2 linked regions of the Asticcacaulis excentricus CB 48 genome follow. Each later gene encodes a partner of the first gene's protein in a complex. Links are inferred from orthologs where the notes say so. Each region holds a gene or a part of one and is shown on either strand. Other genes may lie near its edges.

Region 1 (4,721 bases):
CCTGCACCGTCTGTTGCGCGAAGCACTGGCGCGGTTGCCGGAGTGGATGGGGCGTATTGACGCAGATAAGGCGGCGGCCATTCGGCTGATGTTTAAGGATGCATCGGGAAAGACGGCGGACGGGGAAGGCGGGGTGCGTTTCCTTGAAGCCCTTCTGGCCAATATGGATGACGCGACGCTTGTGCTCAAATTTGTCGCTGTTGTCTCCGATGGCGCAAATGACCGCTTCCTGAGCGAGTCCGAACTGGCGAGCTTTGGGGAGCGGGTGCTTCTCGCCGCCGAGGAGCGGGTGAAGGTGTTTTCGGGGCTTATGCGGCGGCGTGACCCGTCGTTGCTGGGCGAGGCCGGGGGGTGGGTTGCTCAGTGCCTGAGTCTCATAAGCAGTTTGCAAAAATCGATCGAACTGACGCGAGACGGGCCATGGGGCAAGCGCGTCATGGCGATCAACCAGACCATAAATGGGTTGGTGGAAGAGCGTCTGAAAGGCGTGGAAAAGGTAATCGCGCAGGCCCTGCCGCTGAAGACCGAGCGCATTTTTGGCCGGGCAACGCGTGAGGTGCCCGACTATAGCGGGCCGAAACCGGCTCAGGCCGAAGCCGCGCTGCAAACCGTAGCCTTTATAAATCAGGTTCGTCCGGCCGCCGCACAGGGCGGTTATCTCAGCCTGCTCAATAAAACCGTTGAAGCGGCCGAAATTCAGATGGACGCATATTTCACCGTCGTGCTCGGCGTCGCGGTGGGCGATGATCCGTTTGACGCGCAGGCGGTGATGGACTGCTTTGAGCGCGTGATTGCCCTGATGGAGGGGCTTTTGGGAGAAAACAAGGCCAACCTTGCGCGACGTCGTGTCGCGGCTGCCGACGTGTTCCGGGCACCAAAAACGGTTGCCTAAGCGCACGAAAACGGGCTTATGACACACTCCCGGTGCGTCCGTTCCGGTCAACCCGCCGCCCCTGACGAGTATGCTGCTGTTCTCGCTTGCCGCTGCACTGTTGTGCGCCACCCTTCTGGGGCTGGTGGTCGCATGGCTGCGCCGCAGGCCGGAAAGTGCATTGGATCAGGCGCGGGGCCGCTACGAAGCCTTTGTCGCCGATCTGGATCGTCGCGTCGCGTCAGGCTACGTCGACGCGACCTTGGCCCAGGAAGAAAAAACCGAAGCGGCCCGCGCGCTTTTGCGCGTCGAAGAGACAGGTGAAGTGGCAGCCGTCGATCCGCGCATCGGTTTTATTGGGGCCGTCGCAATCGCCGTGGCGGCGATTGGCCTATCGGTTTTCTTAGGCAAGCCCGACTTGCCGGATCAGCCCTATGCGGCGCGCGTCAAAGGGTGGGTTGAGACGCTCAACTCCGCCCCGGAAACGCTGGAGGCGAAGCCCGCAGCGGTCGCGCTTCAACAGTTGGCGGGCAAGTATGGCGACAAGCCGGCCTTCTGGCTGCAACTGGGGCAGACCCAGGTCGTGGCGGGTGATTATTACGAGGCGGCGCAGGCTTTCAAACGCGTGACGCAACTGGCTCCCGAAGCCGCGGTTGGCTGGTCCAATCTGGGCGAGGCGCTGACGCTTCTCAACAAGGGGCAAAGCAATGGGGAGGCGCGCGCCGCCTTTGCCGAGGCCCTGACTCGCGACGGTGACGAACTCACGGCGCTCTATTACTCGGCGCGTATCCTCAGCAGTGATGGCCGCTATGAAGAGGCGCGGCGGCTCTATGGCGTGGTGCAGTCGAAGCTGGCTGCCGATGATGGACGTCAGAAGACCGTGGCGGCTGAACTGGCCGCGCTTGATCGCTCGGCGCAGACAGCGGCGACGGTTCAGACGCAGATCGCTGGTATGGTGGCGGGCCTTGAGGCGCGGCTCGCTAAAAATCCCGAAGATCCCGACGGCTGGGCGCGTTTACTGCGTTCCTATCGGGTGCTGAAAAATGTCGAAGGCGAAAAGCAGGTACTTGCGACCTTGGATCGTCTGTATTCGGATCGTCCCGCCATTGCACGCGATATCGTGCAAAGGGCCGACCAGCCGGTGGGGGCGCAATGAGGAACACGTCACACCTATACCTCCCGGCGGACAGGAAGGGGGACTGCGCTCGCAGGGTAGGGTTTTGGAGTGGCCCATCACCAGCCTCTTACCGCGCCGCTCTCCCCGTAAAAGGGGCTAGCCGGAGATTATCATGAGCCTCCTTCCCAAATCCATGAAGGCGCGTCGGCGTCTGATGATCTTTCTCATCGCCGCGCCGATCCTGATAGCCGGTGTGGCGCTTGCCTTGTTCGCCATGAGGGATCAGGTCGTCTATTTCTACACCCCGGCGCAGGCCTACGAGGCGAAGGCCGAGCTTCACCGAACGATGCGCCTTGGCGGCCTCGTTAAGGCGGGCAGCATTGTCAAGGGCGCCGGCGGCGAAGTGACGTTCGTGGTGCGCGACCAGAAGGCCGAAATGACCGTGCGCTTCAAGGGCGACCTGCCTGACCTATTCCGCGAAGGGCAGGGCGTGGTCTGCGAAGGGCAGCGTGTCAGCGCCGACGTTTTCGAGGCCAAAACCGTGCTCGCAAAACATGACGAGAATTATTTACCCCGGGAAGTCGTCAAGGCGATCAAAGAGCAAGGCGAGTGGCGGCCGGAAAGCGCCGACAAACCCGATTCCAAACCCTTCGGTGAGGCGAAATGATCGCGGAACTGGGCACCTTCAGTCTCGGGCTGGCCTTCCTCCTGTCGCTGGCTCAGGCGCTGAGTGTGGCGGGTGCGGCGTGGCGTCCCCTGCGCGGCATGGCGCGCTGGAGCGAAGGCCTGTCGCTGGCCGCTGCCGTAGCATGCGTGCTCGCCTTTGCGGCCCTGCTCCACGCCTTTGTCACATCTGATTTTTCAGTCTCCAACGTCGCCAAGCATTCGCACACGCTAAAACCGCTGCTTTATAAGATCTCAGGTGCCTGGGGCAGCCATGAAGGCTCGATGCTATTGTGGTGCATGGTGCTGATCAGCTACGGCGCGCTGGTCACCTTATTCGGGCAAGGTTTGCCGTCCGGCCTGCGACATAAGGTGCTGGGGGTGCAGGGGCTTCTGGGGGCGCTGTTCTGCGGTTTCACGCTGTTTTCTTCGAATCCGCTGGCCCGTCTTGACCCCGCTCCCTATGAGGGGCAATCGCTCAACCCGATGCTTCAGGACCCGGCCCTGGCGTTTCACCCGCCGCTGCTTTATCTCGGCTATGTCGGGTTTTCGGTAGTGTTCGCCTTTGCTGTGGCCGCGCTGATCGAAGGGCGTATCGGGCGCGAATGGGCGCGGTGGGTTCGGCCCTGGACACTTGTGGCTTGGGTGTTTCTGACGCTCGGCATCGCGCTGGGCTCGTTCTGGGCCTATTATGAGCTCGGCTGGGGTGGCTGGTGGTTCTGGGACCCGGTGGAAAACGCCTCCTTCATGCCCTGGCTGGCGGCGACCGCCTTGCTGCATTCGGCCATTGTGCTGGAAAAGCGCGACGCGCTGAAATCCTGGACTGTGTTTCTGGCGCTTTTGGCCTTTACCTTCTCCATGCTGGGGGCATTTCTGGTGCGCTCCGGCGTTCTGACCAGCGTGCACGCCTTCGCCGTCGATCCGCAGCGCGGCATCCTGCTGCTGGCCATCCTCTTCATTACCGCCGGGGCCGGGTTTGCCCTCTATGTGTTCCGCGCCGCGACGCTGAGTTCCGGAGGGGTCTTTTCGCCGGTCAGCCGCGAATCGACCCTCGTGCTCAATAACCTGCTGGTCTTCGTGGCGCTTTCCACCGTCTGTCTGGGGACGCTTTACCCGCTGCTGATGGAAGCCCTGACAGGCAAGACGATTTCGGTTGGCACGCCCTACTATAATCTTAGCTTTGTGCCGGCCATGTCGGTGGCAATGCTCATCCTGCCCTTGGCCAGCCTGATGGCGTGGAAGCGCGGGGACCTCAAGGCTGTGGGTCAGAGGCTGGCCCTGGCGGGCGGGATCTCGCTGTTTCTGGCCGTACTGGGCGCGGTACTGATGGGCAACGGCGAGGCGAAAAAGGTCCTCTCCATCGGTACTGGCTTCCTTTTGGGGGGCTGGGTCATCCTCGGCTCGTGGCGGGTTTTGCAGGAGCGAACGCACCTTCTGAAGGTGCCGTTTTCTGAGAGCCTGCGTCGCTTTAGCGCCCTGCCGCTGGCGACGCATGGCATGGTGCTCGCGCATGTGGGGCTCGGCCTATTCGTGATGGGGGCGGTGGTCGAAACCCAGGCGAAACTCAGCGCCGTTGATCATTTGCGCGTTGGTGGGGCGTTGCGCGTGGGAGCCTATGAGGTGCGCCTGAGCGATATCAAGAGCGTGGTCGGGCCGAACTATGAGGCAGAACGCGGTGTCCTCAATGTCCGTCGCGGTGGCAAGTCCGTATGTCAAGCCCTGCCGGAGCGCCGATTCTATCCGGCTTCATCAACCGTGACGACCGAGGTCGCCCTGTGTTTCCAGCCGCTGAACGATCTCTATTTTGTGCTGGGCGAACCGTCCCCCGATGGCTGGCAGGTGCGCGCGCTTTATAATCCTTGGGCGAGGCTGATCTTCTTCGGGCCGCTGCTGATGGCCATAGGCGGGGTTTTGTCGCTGTGTGACCGTCGCCTGCGGCTGGGGCTAGCCAATCGGGGCAAAAAGGGATGAGGCGTTCTCACTATAAACCGGTCCTGGGAAGTTCCATTCGGGCCCTCTTCATCACCTTGTTCGCGTTTTCGCAGGTGGCCGGGGCCGTTCTACCTGGTG
Region 2 (3,849 bases), 1.7 Mb from region 1 along the record:
CTCAGCAGCACGCGGTCCTGCGGGCGCTTGGGACCGGCCAGCGACGGCAGCACGCCACCGAGGTCAAGCTCCAGCGTATCGGTGAAGACCGGATCGTTTTCCGGATCGAGCCACAGGCCCTGCTGCTTGGCATAAGCTTCAACCAGCGCAACGCGGGCGGGCTCACGATTGGTGGCCGTCAGGTAGTCGATGGTGGCCTGAGACACCGGGAAGAAGCCGCAGGTCGCGCCATATTCCGGAGCCATATTGGCGATGGTCGCCTGATCTTCCAGCGACAGGGTGGTCAGGCCTTCGCCGAAATACTCGACGAACTTGCCAACCACGCCCTTTTTGCGCAGCATCTGGGTGATGGTCAGGACGAGGTCGGTGGCGGTGGCGCCTTCCGGCAGCTTGCCGGTCAGCTTGAAACCGATCACTTCGGGGATCAGCATGGGGATCGGCTGGCCCAGCATAGCGGCTTCGGCCTCGATGCCGCCAACGCCCCAGCCGAGCACGCTCAGGCCGTTGACCATGGTGGTGTGTGAATCGGTGCCGACCACCGTGTCCGGATAGGCGACGTCGCCGCCGCCCGCGACGCTCGTCCAAACGGTCTGCGCCAGGTATTCCAAATTGACCTGATGGCAGATGCCGGTACCCGGCGGCACCACGCGGAAATTGTTAAAGGCCGACGAGCCCCAGCGCAGGAAGTTATAGCGTTCCATATTGCGCTCATATTCGCGGTCCACATTCTTTTTGGCCGCATCCGCCGTGCCGAAATAATCGACCATGACCGAGTGGTCGATGACGAGGTCCACCGGGTTGAGCGGATTGATCTTGGCCGGATCGGCCCCCAGCTTGACCATGGCGTCGCGCATGGCCGCCAGGTCCACGACGGCGGGAACGCCGGTGAAGTCCTGCATCAGGACGCGCGCCGGGCGGAAGGCGATCTCGTGTTCAACTGAGCCCTTATTGTCGATCCAGTTGGCCAGTGCCTGAATATCCGCCTTGGTCACCGACACGCCGTCTTCGTTGCGCAGCAGGTTTTCCAGCAGCACCTTCAGCGAGGCGGGCAGTCGCGTGATGTTGGGAAGGCCGTTGGCTTCGGCAGCCTTAAGGTCAAAATAGGTGTAGGTGTGTTCGCCGACGGTAAGTTCGGCCTTAGAAATAAAGCTGTCGAGGGACATGGTCGCTTTTCCTTCCGACCGCGTAAGGTGGGAACATCGCGGCCCCCAATGGGCCTGACACCGGCGTCGCGCGTTCCGCCCTGACGGACGCACAGGGTCCTGTCCGGGGTCGCACGGTTACCGGCCGATGGCGCGGTCAATTGCCTTCTAAACCGCTTCCGGCTACTCGTCTATGAAGAAGCCCCCGTCGGGGGGAATTTGTTCGGAAGTTTTCGCCTGATGGCCCTCTCTCTTATGGTGGACGCGCTGAGCCTGAAAAAAGGCTACCGCCACCTGATTCACGACCTGTCGTTTTCAGTCGCACCGGGTGAATGCGTCGCCCTGACCGGGGCCAATGGTGTGGGCAAGACGACGCTGCTGCGCACATTGGCCGGATTTATCCGGCCAGACGGCGGCAGCGTGCGCTATGTGGGCGGGGTTGATCCGGAGGGGTCAATGGCGGCCCAGGCTCACTATCTCGGCCACGCCGAAGCCCTGTCCCCGGGGCGTCTGGCCGGGGCGGAACTGGACTTTCAGCGCGCTTTTCTCGGCGGCACGGCGGCGGGGCAGGCGGAGGCGATCCGATGGCTGAACCTGTCACCTCTACTGGAGCTGGAAACACGCATGCTGTCGGCGGGGCAGAAGCGCAGATTGTCCTGCGCGCGGCTCATCATGGCCAAACGCCCCGTCTGGCTGCTCGATGAGCCCATGTCACCGCTCGATGCCGAACAGCGGGCGAAGCTGGCTGAACTGATGCGGGCGCATCTGAGCGCGGGCGGGCTGATCGTGTGCGCCGTGCACGACCCGCTACCGTTTGACGTGCGCGAACTGCGCCTGACGGCGCCGGCGATGGAGACCGTCTATGGGTGAGTTAAAGGCAAGGCCGCCCTCCCCTTCCCTCGCCCTGTTGAAGCGCGATCTGGGCCTGTCTCTGGCGCGCGGTGGTGGGCCGGTGCTGGCGGCCGGGTTCTATCTGACCCTGATGGCGATGGTGCCGCTCAGCCTCGGCCCGGAGGCGCAAACCCTGTCGAAGATCGCGCCCGGCCTGACGTGGCTTTGTCTCGCGCTGGCCTCGCTCCTGTCACTGGAACGGCTGTTTGAGCGCGATTACGAAGAGGGGGTGTTCGACCTGTTGCGCACCGGGCCGCTAGCACTTGAATGGGTGGCGTTCCTCAAATGTCTGGCGCAGTGGCTGGGGACGGGCCTGATCCTATCGCTGATGACGCCCGTGGTGATGATCCTGCTGGGTGCGCCCGTGGGCGTGGCCGGCTGGGCGCTGGTCGCCGCCCTGATCGGCTCGTTCAGCTTCGCCCTGATCGGTGGCGCAGGGGCCTCTCTGACTCTGGGGTCGCGCAAGGGTGGGGTGCTGATCGCCCTGCTGGTCCTACCCTTCTATGTGCCGCCAGTTATTTTTGGCGCTGGCCTGATGCAGGCCTTCGTCACCGGAGCACCTGTGTTTCAGGCGCTTAGCCTGCTCTGCGCCTACGGCCTGTTTGCGCTGGCACTGGGCCCCATCGCCATGGGCGCGGCGCTGCGGAGTGCGTTAAATTGACAGACTTGTCGCTCCACATGAAACCGCCTATGTGAGACACCCATGATTATCAGCTGGCTGGCCAATCCGGAACGTTTCTCAAAGGTGTTTACGCCCGTGCGCCCGTGGGTGGCTGGGCTGAGCCTCGTGCTTTTTGCGTGGGGACTTTATCTCTGCTTCGCCTCGCCCGAAGACTATCAGCAGGGCGACACGGTGCGCATAATGTACATCCACGTTCCGGCGGCGTGGATGGCGTTGTTTACCTATCTTGTAATGGGCGTAGCCAGCTTCTTCGGGCTGATCTTCCGTCACGCTCTGGCCGATGCCGCTGCCAAGGCCGCCGCCCCCATCGGAGCCGTCTTCACCGCACTGGCCCTTATCACTGGCTCTTTGTGGGGCAAGCCCATGTGGGGCACCTGGTGGGAGTGGGACGGGCGCATGACCTCGGTGCTGGTGCTGTTCCTCTTCTATATCGGCTATATCGCCTTGCACGCCTCGATCGAAGACGAGCAGCGGGCGGCCAAATCAACCGCCATTCTGGCACTAATTGGCCTGATCAACCTGCCCATCATCAAGTTTTCGGTCGATTGGTGGAACACCCTGCATCAGGGGGCTTCGGTTTTCCGTCCGGATGGCCCCACCGTCGCCCCGTCCATGCTGTGGCCGCTGCTGGTGATGGCACTGGCCTATAAGGCGCTGTTCGTCTGGCTGTGGCTGATCCGCATCGATACGGAAATCCTGAACCGAAAATACAACGGGCTGCGAGCGCGTCTGGGCTTCCGCGAAGGAGGGGCATAATGGATTTGAATATGGGCAAGTACGCCTTTTTCGTCTGGGGCAGCTATGGCGTTACGGCGCTGGCCCTGCTCAGCCTCATGGTGCTGAGCGTGCGTGCACATCGTGACCGCGCGGCCAAGCTCAAGGCGTTGCAGGAGACCCTGGCTGCCGAAAAGGCCCAGAAGGTAGGCGCATGAGGCGCCTTCTACTGGCCGCGCCTCTGATCCTGCTGGTGGGGCTTCTGGCCGTACTCGGCTGGTATAACTTCCATAAAAAGACCGATTACGCCCCCGCAGAACTGGTGGGCAAATCGCTGCCGGCGCGCGAACTTACCGATCTGCACGACGGGTCGCTGGTCTCCTTGCCGGCGATCGCACGTGCGTCAGGCAAGCCGGTTCT

The links. Proteins that work in one complex are often made in the same cells at the same time.
Region 2: the proteins of ccmE (region 1) and ccmB are in contact, whole or in part, in a solved structure (PDB 8CE8), measured with the Escherichia coli proteins. The link is inferred for Asticcacaulis excentricus CB 48 from one-to-one orthologs.

What each region holds. Positions count from the first base shown.
Region 1 is NC_014816.1:2,164,640-2,169,360, reverse strand. The notes cover bases 1,101-3,907. They hold ccmE (cytochrome c maturation protein CcmE), read left to right. Parts: upstream 1,101-2,160; coding sequence 2,161-2,655; downstream 2,656-3,907. Other genes in these bases: ASTEX_RS09995 (heme lyase CcmF/NrfE family subunit), read left to right, coding at 2,652-3,907; ASTEX_RS19330 (tetratricopeptide repeat protein), read left to right, coding at 1,101-2,027. In the rest of the region: ASTEX_RS10010 (hypothetical protein), read left to right, coding at 1-892; more of ASTEX_RS19330, read left to right, coding at 963-1,100; more of ASTEX_RS09995, read left to right, coding at 3,908-4,622; ASTEX_RS09990 (cytochrome c-type biogenesis protein), read left to right, coding at 4,619-4,721. UniProt on the Escherichia coli protein: Heme chaperone required for the biogenesis of c-type cytochromes. Transiently binds heme delivered by CcmC and transfers the heme to apo-cytochromes in a process facilitated by CcmF and CcmH.
Region 2 is NC_014816.1:460,681-464,529, reverse strand. What follows is about bases 957-3,849. They hold ccmB (heme exporter protein CcmB), read left to right. Parts: upstream 957-2,004; coding sequence 2,005-2,694; downstream 2,695-3,849. Other genes in these bases: ASTEX_RS02160 (DsbE family thiol:disulfide interchange protein), read left to right, coding at 3,644-3,849; ccmD (heme exporter protein CcmD), read left to right, coding at 3,471-3,647; ASTEX_RS02170 (heme ABC transporter permease), read left to right, coding at 2,737-3,471; ccmA (heme ABC exporter ATP-binding protein CcmA), read left to right, coding at 1,383-2,012; acnA (aconitate hydratase AcnA), read right to left, coding at 957-1,163. Outside these bases: more of acnA, read right to left, coding at 1-956. UniProt on the Escherichia coli protein: Required for the export of heme to the periplasm for the biogenesis of c-type cytochromes.